DNA from 4 places in the Vibrio sp. TRT 29B02 genome. Region 1 is predicted to be linked to each of the others. Evidence: predicted binding sites of a transcription regulator. Region 1 holds the regulator's gene; each other region holds the start of a gene.

Region 1 (3,185 bases):
ATTCTATTCATAAATAGTAACATTTCTAGTAATTATCACTTTAAAACTAAGAAAGATGATTTTTTCTTGATTCAAGACAAAAGTCACCCACTCATTAACATTCATTCATAATTGATGGTAACTTATCACACAAGCCGTTATCCCTATTCATTTCTATTGGTTAAACTAGTAGATAGTTATTTTAGGAGTTGAACCTAATGCAAGAAATTAAAGCATTTAATGAGAAACGTGCCGAGATTTACTGGTGGCTATCAAGCCTGTTTGCCAATGAGCTTACTGAGGAAAATATCGCGCAGTATCATTCCGCTGAAATCCGCGCGTTTTTGACTGGTTTGGGTGAAAATGCCGCTTTAAAACCTGCAATTGACCGTGTCACTGATGCGCTCAATCGCTTGATGGATCGTGAAGATGCTCAATTGGAACTCGCCGCAGATTTCTGTGATCTATTTTTAAAGTCAGATAGAGACTCTGCCCTTCCTTATGCCTCTATGTACATTGGTCAATCGGGATTACTCAACGACACGCCAGCTAAAGAGATGGAAGAGCTCATGGCGAAACATGGGGTTGCAGTTGAAAAAGATCTAAACGAGCCAGCCGACCATCTTGCAATCGAACTCGACTTTCTTGGCAATCTTATTATTCGCTCAAATGAGTTGGAACAAGAACGTCATTTAGAAGATGCGTTAAAAGAGCAAGAAGCGTTTATTCAGCAACACCTATTGAGTTGGGTTCCGAAATTTTCAGCCAAGTGTCAGACACTCGATGACTTCGGCTTTTACTCTGCAATCGCCAGCCTTACTAGCGCTTTCTTAGAGCTAGATTGCAGCTATCTTGCAGGCGAGTAAAAAAACGCACATTGTGAGCTCAAACCTACAACTTTGACGTTTTTTGTTTGCTCTCTGAGAGTTTGCGGTCTAGAATCGTGACCGCAAACGATAAAAATGAACGATTCAAATACAAACCGCTAAATAAGGGCGGTTTTTGTGTTTCTGATACTTTCTGCCAGACTATTTTATTCTACACTTGAATATATTTGCTTGGCAGTCATCGACAGGACAAAACCTTATGGCCACTATTAAAGATGTTGCTCGCCTAGCCGGTGTTTCAACAACCACTGTGTCTCACGTAATTAATAAAACACGCTTTGTTGCTGAAGCTACTCAAGAAAAAGTAATGGAAGCGGTGAACGAGTTAAACTATGCGCCAAGTGCTGTTGCGCGTAGCTTGAAATGTAACACGACTCGTACAATCGGTATGTTGGTCACCCAATCAACAAACCTATTCTTTTCAGAAGTGATTGATGGCGTAGAAAGCTACTGCTACCGTCAGGGCTACACGCTTATCTTGTGTAATACTGGTGGCATCTACGAGAAACAACGCGACTACATCCGCATGTTGGCAGAGAAGCGCGTAGACGGCATCTTAGTCATGTGTTCAGACCTTACTGAAGAGCTGAGCGAAATGCTCGATCGCCATAAAGATATCCCTAAAGTCGTTATGGACTGGGGTCCTGAAAGCTCGCAAGCGGACAAGATCATTGATAACTCAGAAGAAGGCGGCTACCTAGCAACAAAATATCTGATCGAACGTGGTCATAAAGATATTGCCTGTCTAAGTGGTCACTTTGAAAAAGCCGCCTGTCAGGAGCGTATTCGTGGTTTCAAACGCGCGATGAGTGAAGCAGAACTTTCGGTGAATGAAGATTGGATTCTTGAAGGCAACTTCGAGTGTGATACCGCCGTACTCGCCGCAGACAAAATTGCAGCGATGGATAACAAGCCAAGTGCTGTGTTTTGTTTCAACGACACAATGGCATTGGGTTTGATGAGCCGTCTACAGCAAAAAGGCATTCGAATTCCTGAAGATATGTCAGTCATCGGCTATGACAATATTGAGCTGGCTGAGTACTTCTCTCCACCATTAACAACTGTCCACCAACCAAAACGTCGTGTTGGTAAAAACGCATTCGAAATCTTGCTTGAGCGGATCAAAGATAAAGAGCATGAGAAGCGTATTTTTGAAATGCACCCTGAGATTGTTGAACGAAATACCGTCCTTGATTTGAACAAATAGTTCAAATCGTTCGCTTAGCCGGTAGCACATTATTGGCTAAGCGGATAATTCACCTCTTTTTACTGAACCAAGATCACACTTATTCCATTTCGGCGTGATGTCCTACGCATATTTTATTTATGCTCTAAATGTTCGAACAATGCCACGAACAGGGCAAACCACTCCGAAAGGGTGGGACGCAAAGCCTCCGGCCTTAAACATGATATGTCTGGTAGCGGGGTTGCCGATGGTAAATATGCACTTGTCATACACGAATTACTAACGGTTGTATGACGCCTTACTTACAAAGTACCTGCATTATTTTGCTAATCTCTCGGACCTGAACTGGTGGCGTATAACTATACACCGAGAATAAACAGCATGGATAAACCAATACTAAAAGACTCAATGCGATTATTTGAGCAACTTGGCTACATCAAGTCTCGTTCAATGTTTGGTGGCTTTGGCATTTTTGCTGATGACACGATGTTCGCACTCGTGGTCAACGATAAACTTCACGTTCGTGCAGACGCAGAACTGGCTAAACAATTTAAATCTCAAGGACTCGAGCCTTACGTTTATAAAAAACGCGGATTTCCCGTTGTAACGAAATACTACGCCTTGTGTCATGACTGGAGTTCAGATACCAATAAAACCTTAGAACTCGCCAAGCTTGCACTTGATGCGGCAAACAACGAGAAGAAAACTCAATCGCAAGCGAAACCAAGTCGCCTCAAAGATTTACCGAACTTACGATTAGCTACTGAGCGTATGCTCAATAAAGCAGGTATCGAAAGTGTCGAAAACCTTGAAGAAACCGGCTCAGTTAACGCATTCAAAGCCATTCAGTCTACTCACTCTTCTGACGTTAACATCGAGCTACTTTGGGCATTAGAAGGTGCGATCAATGGCACTCACTGGTCCGTCATTCCTCAAAATCGACGCCAAGAGCTGCTCAACGAGCTTAGCCATCACTAACAGATAAGTTATCGAATCAATAAAGAGTCAGCCTTAGTGCTGACTTTTTTCTTATTTGTGAAATTTACTGCTTGCTTTCCCTTTCTAGTCTATTAACACTTTAATTTCGCTAGCTTTGATGTTTGATGGAGATGTTGTATGAGTAAAAAACTGAT
Region 2 (3,185 bases), on a different contig from region 1:
AAGAACGCAGGGTAATAATTAAATCATATCGTCCAAACTAAGGCTTATTTATGAAGATGTTAATAATGCTAATTTGTCTTACTGCAATTTTTGGCTGCAAAAGTGAAGAAAAGCTATTTGCAGAAGTCGATAATGAAAAAGGCATAAGATGGTCTAGTCTTTCTATTGAACTTGATAATAAACAATTATCGATAGGCAGTTCATTTGATCCTACCGTAAAAGTAATCGATACAAATGGAAATTCTTATCTGTTAGATCCTAAATCTGTTACATGGAAATTTTCGGATCCCTCTGCTATTAGTTTTGGGCAAGGGACTAATGGTTTCTTCTCAGCAAGCAAAATCACAAGAGCGACGATTCGCGCACAGTATGAGACCCTCTCCTCTAATGAATTAGTGGTTAATATCGAACCTGTGTATATTTCTGATACAAAATTAGTGTCTTACGCAAATCCTGTCGTTTTATCACATGCTCCTAAACTTGAGTGGGCATCGCGCAAAATCTATCTCAAAGCTATCATGAATAATGGTTCAATTATTGATGTCACTGAAAAGGCAAATTGGACGACAAGCGACAGTAGTGTCATCATTTTCACACCTGGAATTGCGGGAGTTTTAAGTAAGACCCTACGAAGTACGGGGGCTGGCAAAGCAACCATCACTGCCGAATATGCGGGTTTCACTAAATCCATTGATATAGAGGTTAAAGACCTATTGAATTTAGGCGAGAAAGTTGGCTGTGGCGTTGAAACAATTACAATATCCATACCCGATACCGGGAAATCTTTGATGTTTCGTTGTCCCCCTGTCGGTCGAAAAGACGTAGGCGATTATATATCTACTCAGGCCGCAGGCGCCTATGCTGCTGGAATCATTAATGCCTTTCTTCCTCTGTTTAAGTTCGACAGCGCAGTTTCTTATTGTGCTAGCCTAGGGCAAGGCTATCGTTTGCCATATTGGTCGGAACATTATGCGTTTGAAAAACAAATTAATTCTGGAGTCACACAACCTCATGGTCCCTATCTCGACTATGGCTGGCCGCAAATAGCTAGACATTGGCTACTAGACGACACAGGAAAACCAGGTGTGCATCTTTTGAAATATTTCGGTCATAGAGGTAATTTCGAACAAGATGGTAATGATTATACTAACGTAACGGCATTATGCGTGAAGGAAGTGTAACTAACGACTTTCATTTGATTTGTCTAACTACCTACCCGTTATCATCATTAAATGACTCCCTACTTCGCCGCTAGAAATTGGTTGTTGTGTTACACAATCACTGTTCTCAAAATGGCGAAGTAGGTACCTCCCGAGCATGCCGTATTACTTCGTGCTTTGTTAAAACCCATACCCAATAGGGGTATTTTGTTTCTCTTTCTACATCAACAGCTTAATTGTAAAAGTTAGTGGATTTAAGCTTTTATTACTGAGTTAAGTGTCAGTAATGGCTTAATCTTCTGATATTTAAGGGGTATTTACTCATAAATCATAGATAATACTGTTGTAAATAGCATCTATGTTGTTGTTTTAAGTGGTTAAACTCTGCTCATTGAAGAAAAAAGTTGGCGTAAATCATAAGCTTGGCATACACTTTCCAAGGTAAAGCCGATAGGTTGTTGATTGGCTTGGTTAAAAGTTTTGGCGCTGCCTTTGGGTGGCAATGTTTAACACAGCTTTGAGGAAAGTTTTATGGCGCTCACAAAGGCCGATTTGGCTGAGAACCTGTTTGAAAAGCTTGGATACAGTAAACGGGATGCCAAGGAAACGGTTGAGGCGTTTTTCGAAGAAATTCGTAAGGCACTCGAAAGTGGCGAGCAGGTAAAACTGTCTGGATTTGGTAATTTTGATCTGCGTGACAAGAATGAACGTCCAGGTCGAAACCCGAAGACAGGTGAAGACATTCCCATCAGTGCTCGTCGCGTAGTAACCTTCCGCCCAGGGCAGAAATTAAAAGCCCGCGTTGAAAATATTAAGGTTGATGACTAAGCCTCTGATAAGTTTCAGTTTATCCTGCTTGATAGATTAGGCATTGAGCGTGTGATTCCACGCTCCTAGGTCTCAATAACAAAACACCCCAGCCAAGGCTAGGGTGTTTTTGTTTGTGCGCTAAGTCTAGTCACGTTTCCAAAGAGCGTGGCAAAACTTGTGTTCAGGATCACGACTAATCAAAAGTCGTGCAAAAACATCATCAAGCACATCGTCTTCTTCGTTTACGAGACCAATACGCACTTCAGCATAAACTTCTTTGTCGACGTCAAAGCCAACATGCTCTGCCCAGTCATCACCTGTTTCAACTAACTCCGCAGCACCACGGTCATCAAATTGCGCAGTGAACAGGATCACATCAGCTGGCTCAAGATTGTCAGGCGCCATTTCCAAGAATATGTCGTAAGCGGTATCAATCGCGTCGTCGTAAGACATTAATTCAGCCATGACTATGCGCGGCTCATGTATTTGCGTTCAGTCGTGTTGATCACGATGCGGTCACCCGTTGCAATGTACTCTGGTACTTGAACAGTAAGACCTGTAGAAAAACGAGCCGGTTTAGTACGAGCAGAAGCTGATGCGCCTTTGATAGACGGGTCTGTTTCTTCGATAACGAGCTCTACTGATGCTGGAAGTTCCAGACCAACCGCATTGCCATTAACAAGAATGATATGTAGACCTTGGATCTCTTCAGTTACAAATAGCAACTCGTCCTCAATCTCTTCTTTCTTGAATGTGTATTGAGTGTAGTCTTCGTTATCCATAAAGATGTATTCATCACCATCTACATATGAGAAAGAAGAAGCACGTTTGAACATGTCGACAGTTTCTAGAACGTCATCTGATTTGTAGCGTTCGTCAACGCGAGCACCTGTTGTTAGGTCTGTACAGCGCAGTTTGTAGATTTTTGCGCCGCCACGACCACCAGGAGTGGTTACTTCGATGTCTTTAATTAACAATGTTTTACCATTAGATTCGATAGCAAAACCTTTTTTAAGCTCACTTGCCTTTGGCATGAACAATATTCCTTAGTATGTTAGGTAGTGGCAGCATTATATACTGACCCTGTTAAGGAAGGAATATCTTGATTCATCCATCGTGGTGAGCGAACATTAAGGCATTGAGTTCGATTATTTTGTTATCAATCAAATGCATTTATCCACTATTGACCCAAAACAAGCCTTTCAGCCTAAATAT
Region 3 (3,185 bases), on a different contig from region 1:
TGTGACACGGCCACCAGTAATACTGGTATTACAAGCGTCAATGATTGCTTGTAAGTTCGAACCGTTTCCTGATACTAAAACAACGATACTTTTCATACTTGATTGAACTCTACTTGAATACTAGTTAATTTCTACTTGCTCTTCGCCTGATGCTGCGTTGGCAATCTCACCTATGATCCAAGCGTTTTCGCCTTCAGCTTTTAGCAGTTCAACAGCTGCGCTTGCTTGATCTTGAGGTAGAGCAACAATAAGGCCCACGCCACAGTTAAATGTGCGGTACATTTCGTGAGTGGTTACGTTGCCTTTTTCTTGTAGCCATTTAAAAATAACAGGCCATTCCCAACTGCTACCATCAACAACGGCTTTAGTACCTTCTGGTAGTACGCGAGGAATGTTTTCCCAGAAACCACCACCTGTAATGTGAGAAATCGCATGGATGTCGTGTTTCTCAATCATTTTTAGTGCTGATTTGATGTAAATCTTGGTCGGCTCTAATAGGTGTTCACCGATTGTGCGTCCAGCTAGCTCTTCATTTTTGTCTGCGCCAGATACTTCAAGGATCTTACGGATTAGTGAGTAACCGTTTGAGTGAGGGCCACTTGAACCAACGGCAATAAGGGCATCACCAGCGGCGACTTTAGTGCCATCAATGACGTCTTCTTTTTCTACAACGCCAACACAGAAACCTGCAACGTCGTAGTCTTCACCTTCGTACATGCCTGGCATTTCAGCGGTTTCGCCACCAATAAGAGCACAGCCCGCTTGAACACAGCCATCTGCAATACCTGAGACAACGTCAGCCGCAGTGTCGACGTCAAGCTTACCTGTTGCATAGTAGTCTAGGAAAAATAGTGGCTCAGCACCTTGAACGATAAGGTCGTTCACACACATAGCAACAAGGTCGATGCCGATTGTGTCATGCTTTTTCATATCCAAAGCAAGGCGCAGTTTTGTACCCACACCATCTGTACCAGATACTAGAACTGGTTGCTTATATTTAGTTGGTAGTTCACACAATGCGCCAAAACCACCAATTCCACCCATTACTTCTGGGCGACGTGTACGTTTTACAGCACCTTTAATACGGTCAACAAGCGCGTTGCCTGCATCGATATCTACGCCAGCGTCTTTATAGCTAAGAGATGTGTTATCAGCACTCACAGGGAAGTCCTCGGTTTTAAGTTGGATATGAAAACGGCGCTATTCTAACAGTGGATAAACCTATATAGCAAACGTTTGCGCAAGTTTTTTCTTTTGCGCTATGACAAGAAATTGAGAACGAAATCGTTTATAATCCTGAGGTTTGTTTAAATTTTACCTGATATCCGGAGATGGAAATGAAAGTTGTTGAAGTAAAACACCCTCTTGTGAAGCACAAACTTGGTCTAATGAGAGAAGGTGATATCAGCACTAAGCGCTTTCGTGAGCTAGCGACAGAAGTTGGCAGCCTATTAACTTATGAAGCGACAGCGGATTTTGAAACGGAAAAAGTAACCATTGAAGGTTGGAACGGTCCAGTTGAAGTGGACCAAATCAAAGGTAAAAAAGTAACAGTAGTGCCAATCCTACGTGCAGGTCTAGGCATGATGGATGGCGTTCTTGAGCATATGCCAAGTGCACGTATCAGTGTTGTTGGTATCTACCGTGATGAAGAGACGCTAGAGCCAGTACCGTACTTTAACAAGCTAGCGTCCAACATGGATGAGCGTATCGCTCTTGTTGTTGACCCAATGCTAGCAACTGGTGGTTCTATGATCGCAACTATTGACCTACTAAAAGAGAAAGGTTGTAAAGCTATCAAGGTTCTTGTTCTTGTCGCTGCTCCTGAAGGTATTGAAGCTTTAGAAAAAGCACACCCAGACGTAGAGCTATACACTGCGGCAATCGATGAGAAGCTAAATGACAAAGGCTACATCGTCCCAGGTCTTGGTGATGCGGGTGACAAGATCTTCGGTACACAATAAGCGAAGATTGTAATGATTGCGAAAGAGAGCCATAAGGCTCTCTTTTTTTGTCGTAATCTAGAGAATTCAGGGCAGAGCCCTATGGATAACGAGCGTGTCTGCGTGAGCAATTCTACTCGTTAGCTAATCGTCTCAAGTCTTACTTCTTCAAACTCAACGTGCCGCCTTGTGACTTAGCTGGGCGCTGCGCTTTTTCTGAAGTAGGTTTGTAGAAAGTCTTTTTAGCAGGCTTGCCTTTCGATTCTGCTTGTTGGTCACTATTGCGACCTTTCTTAGAGTTTGGAGCATGGCGGAACTCTTCGGCGTTGCGACCTTTAAAGGTACGTTGCTTTTGGTTGCGACGTGCTTTCGATTCTTGGTTCTCTTCACGGCTGTCAAATAGTTTCGCGTCAGTTGCTCGACGAATGCGTTTACCTTTCGCGTCCATCTTAGATGCTTCTTCTGTGCCACTTGAATCTTCACACATAGCAAGAATTTCAGAGACTTCTGCGTCGGTTAGGTAGCGCCATTGTCCATTTGGAATACCATCAAGCGAAATGTTCATGATGCGGACGCGGCGAAGTTTAAACACTTCGTAGCCGAGTGCTTCACACATACGACGTATTTGACGGTTGAGACCCTGAGTTAACACGATACGGAATGAGTATTTAGTCTCTCTTACAACTTTACAAGGTAAGGTTACGGTATCAAGAATGTTGACGCCGGAAGACATCTTGTTAATGAAGTCATCACTGATGGGCTTATCGACACGAACAACATACTCCTTCTCGTGGTTGTTACCAGCACGGAGGATCTTGTTAACGATGTCACCATCATTGGTCAGGAAGATAAGGCCGTCAGAAGGCTTGTCGAGACGACCAATTGGGAAGATACGTTTTTTATGGCCGACAAAGTCGACAATGTTGCCTGGTATATCACGTTCGGTGGTGCAAGTAATACCCGTTGGCTTATTCAGAGCGATATAAATCGGTTTGTCGACTGTGGCTGAAATCGGTTTGTCATCAACACGAACGTCGTCACCTGATTGAACCTTAGTTCCCATCTCAGGCACGAGGCCATTAATTGTTACGCGGCCCTGCTCAATCAGTCGGTCTGCTTCTCTTCGTGAACAGAATCCAGTCTCACTGATGAATTTATTCAGGCGTTTGCCAGTATCTTGTGTCATGTTGTTCTCCTAACGTTTCACAACGGCGGTTAATAAAATGTGCTGACCAAAATATC
Region 4 (3,185 bases), on a different contig from region 1:
AAGTTTCAAACGCGTCAGAGTCACAGTGACCGTTTTTAGCGACTTGTTGTACCAAAGCAACAGCTTGGCAGATTCCAGCAAATGCGATAGTGCGGTCATAAAGTGTGTTAGCCACGTAATTCTACTCCAATGATTAAGATAAATTAAATTCGCTCTTCGATGATGCCGCCACCTAAGCAGACTTCACCTTGATAGAAAACAGCAGATTGTCCCGGTGTCACCGCAATTTGCGGCTCGTCGAAGATGACTTTGATGTTCTCATCATCAATAGGGATGATAGTACATGGGATATCTGTTTGACGGTAGCGAGTTTTCACAGTGCATTGTAACGGTTCTTTAATCGCTTCACGATCAACCCAGTGCAATTGGGAAGCGATAAGTCCTTGAGACTTCAACATTGGGTGATCTTTACCCTGCACCGCGATAAGAACGTTGCGTTTGAGATCTTTTTCGCCAACGAACCATGGGTCTTCATTACCGCCGCCGCCTTTCTGACCACCAATGTGCAGACCTTTACGCTGGCCAAGAGTGTGATACATCAGGCCATTGTGCTTGCCAATCACTTTACCTTCAGGTGTTTCTATATCGCCTGGTTGAGCAGGTAAGTAACGACCTAGGAAATCGGTAAACTTACGTTCACCAATAAAGCAGATACCCGTGGAATCTTTTTTCTTCGCGGTGATCAGATCTTGTTCTTCTGCAATACGGCGAACTTCAGGCTTTTCTAACTCACCAACAGGGAATAGGCTGCGTGCCACTTGATCGCTGCTTAGCGTATAGAGGAAGTAACTTTGATCTTTGTTGCTGTCTAGGCCGCGCAGCATTTTAGGTTTTTCACCTGCTGCAAGCTCTTCAGCCGTCGGGAACGTACGGCGAACGTAATGACCCATAGCGATGTAATCAGCATCAAGAACTTCATCAGCAAATTCGAGGAATGCTTTGAATTTGATCTCTTTATTACACAAGATATCTGGGTTTGGCGTGCGGCCTGCTTTGTATTCAGCTAGGAAATACTCAAACACGTTGTCCCAGTATTCCGCTGCAAAGTTAATGGTGTGTAGGTGGATGCCTAGTTTGTCGCACACTGCTTGCGCGTCTGCAAGGTCTTCAGCTGCTGTACAGTACTCTTCATTGTCATCCTCTTCCCAGTTTTTCATGAATAGGCCTTCAACTTGATAGCCCTGTTGCTTAAGAAGATAAGCAGAAACGGATGAATCCACACCGCCGGACATGCCAACGATGACTTTCTTTTGACTGTTATCAGTACAGTTGTCAGACATTACTAAACACCACTTAAATAAACTGGAGGCAGATTTTATCAGAAAGCATAGCAAGGGGACAGATCCGAGATCGAACTCACACTTCGATTTTGGTCAATTTCCCCTCAATCACTGACAGAAACCTGAGAATAATTGAGTATAGAGAATCTATATATGGCATAGTTGCAGAAATTCAAGTTACACAGAGCAACTGAAATGAGCGACCAGAACCAAATCATCGAAGAGCAACAATTGATTGAGGTGATTGAAAATCAGCTAGAGGATGGAAACCCAATTAAAGTCAAAGAGACTTTGATGCGTTTGATGATGACAGGCACCTCCCGTGAAGACGCCATTGCCATGATGGCTTGTGCCGTGGCTATTGAGATTTATGATGTCATGAAAAACGACGGTGAGTTCAACCTAAAGCGTTACTCTGAAAATCTAGCAAGTTTACCGGATCTTAGCTTTATGGAAGGCGAGTAATCCGTCATATCACATTTGATCAGGTCTCAGTGACATTGAATGTGAGATCTGACATTCTGTTTGGGAACGGAGAGCGAATGTGCTCGAAGTAGCAACAATCAGCCACTTTGTTAATGAAAATCCCTTCTTATTTAATACATACTAAATCGCCTCAGATTTAATTACGATTGCAAACGTTTGCTATAATTCCTCTAGTTGCCGCGCTAAAAAGGGCGAGGTAGAATCCGGCATCCTTTCATCCCTTATTCAGAATCATCAATATGAAATTTCCTGGTCAACGCAAATCGAAGCATTACTTTCCTGTTCACGCTCGCGATCCGCTTGTGACTCAATCACAAGAAAGCAAAAAAATGTCGCGTACGCACATTATTGGTATCGATCAAACCTTGGTAGATATTGAAGCGAAAGTAAACAGCGAGTTGATTGATAAATATAAGCTGAGTAAGGGACACTCACTGGTTATTGATGATGAGACAGCTGAAGCGTTATATAACGAGTTGAAAGAAAGCCAACTTATCACCAATGAATACGCTGGTGGTACCATCGGTAATACGCTTCATAATTACTCAGTATTAGCGGATGATCGTTCGACACTTCTGGGTGTAATGAGCCAAGATATTAAAATTGGTAGTTATGGCTACCGCTACCTATGTAATACCTCTAGCCGAATGGATCTCAATTATCTGCAAGGTGTTGATGGTGCAATTGGCCGCTGTTTTGCTCTTATTACCGAAGATGGTGAACGCACATTTGCAATCAGTGAAGGGCAAATGAACCAGCTTCACCCTGACAATATTCCTGAGAAAATATTCAAGAACGCATCGGCTTTAGTACTAACGGCTTACTTGGTTCGTTGTAAAGAGGGCGATCCGATGCCTGAAGCGACGATGAGAGCGATTGAATATGCTAAGAAATATGAAGTGCCGGTCGTACTGACACTTGGAACTAAGTTTGTGATTCAAGACGATCCTCAATTCTGGCAGGATTTCTTACGTGATCACGTTAGTGTCGTTGCAATGAATGAAGATGAAGCAGAAGCGTTAACGGGTGAGTCTGATCCTCTAGCGGCGTCAGATAAAACTCTGGAATGGGTTGATTTAGTATTATGTACTGCGGGTCCTGTTGGTCTATTTATGGCTGGCTACACTGAGGATTCAGCTAAACGTGAAACGTCTTTGCCTCTTCTTCCTGGTAGTATTGCAGAATTCAACCGTTATGAATTTAGCCGACCAGCTTCAAAAGACTTGTGTGAGAATCCAATTAGAGTTTACTCTCATATTTCGCCATATATGGGTGGTCCGGAAAAAATCAAAAATACCAACGGAGCGGGGGATGCAGCACTATCGGCGTTATTGCATGATATGGCGGCAAATAAGTACCACAAAGAAAACGTGCCTAACTCAAGTAAACATGCGTACTCATATTTGACTTACTCCTCTT

Evidence for each region. The regulator PurR, encoded in region 1, represses purine synthesis genes. The targets are predictions, from matches to a motif close to TNANGNAAACGTTTNCNTNA.
Region 2: the regulator PurR is predicted to act here: its motif matches at 1,554-1,573, upstream of ihfA (integration host factor subunit alpha).
Region 3: the regulator PurR is predicted to act here: its motif matches at 1,225-1,244, upstream of purM (phosphoribosylformylglycinamidine cyclo-ligase).
Region 4: the regulator PurR is predicted to act here: its motif matches at 1,911-1,930, upstream of ACQEXT_RS02700 (inosine/guanosine kinase).

What each region holds. Positions count from the first base shown of each region.
Region 1 is NZ_JBNJOJ010000008.1:107,370-110,554, forward strand. Features, by position in the region: gene torD (molecular chaperone TorD) at 198-845, shown strand; gene purR (HTH-type transcriptional repressor PurR) at 1,066-2,073, shown strand; cyclic di-GMP riboswitch class I at 2,216-2,301, shown strand; gene ACQEXT_RS07035 (TfoX/Sxy family DNA transformation protein) at 2,434-3,030, shown strand; gene ACQEXT_RS07040 (TVP38/TMEM64 family protein) at 3,169-3,185, shown strand, end outside.
Region 2 is NZ_JBNJOJ010000003.1:103,407-106,591, forward strand. Features, by position in the region: gene ACQEXT_RS02960 (hypothetical protein) at 1-41, shown strand, start outside; gene ACQEXT_RS02965 (hypothetical protein) at 51-1,181, shown strand; gene ihfA (integration host factor subunit alpha) at 1,692-1,988, shown strand; gene ACQEXT_RS02975 (HI1450 family dsDNA-mimic protein) at 2,115-2,435, opposite strand; gene yeiP (elongation factor P-like protein YeiP) at 2,438-3,004, opposite strand; gene ACQEXT_RS02985 (nucleotidyltransferase domain-containing protein) at 3,138-3,185, shown strand, end outside.
Region 3 is NZ_JBNJOJ010000019.1:29,948-33,132, forward strand. Features, by position in the region: gene purN (phosphoribosylglycinamide formyltransferase) at 1-96, opposite strand, end outside; gene purM (phosphoribosylformylglycinamidine cyclo-ligase) at 121-1,161, opposite strand; gene upp (uracil phosphoribosyltransferase) at 1,338-1,964, shown strand; gene rluF (23S rRNA pseudouridine(2604) synthase RluF) at 2,104-3,129, opposite strand.
Region 4 is NZ_JBNJOJ010000003.1:47,628-50,812, forward strand. Features, by position in the region: gene hflD (high frequency lysogenization protein HflD) at 1-115, opposite strand, end outside; gene mnmA (tRNA 2-thiouridine(34) synthase MnmA) at 144-1,280, opposite strand; gene ACQEXT_RS02695 (hypothetical protein) at 1,476-1,745, shown strand; gene ACQEXT_RS02700 (inosine/guanosine kinase) at 2,006-3,185, shown strand, end outside.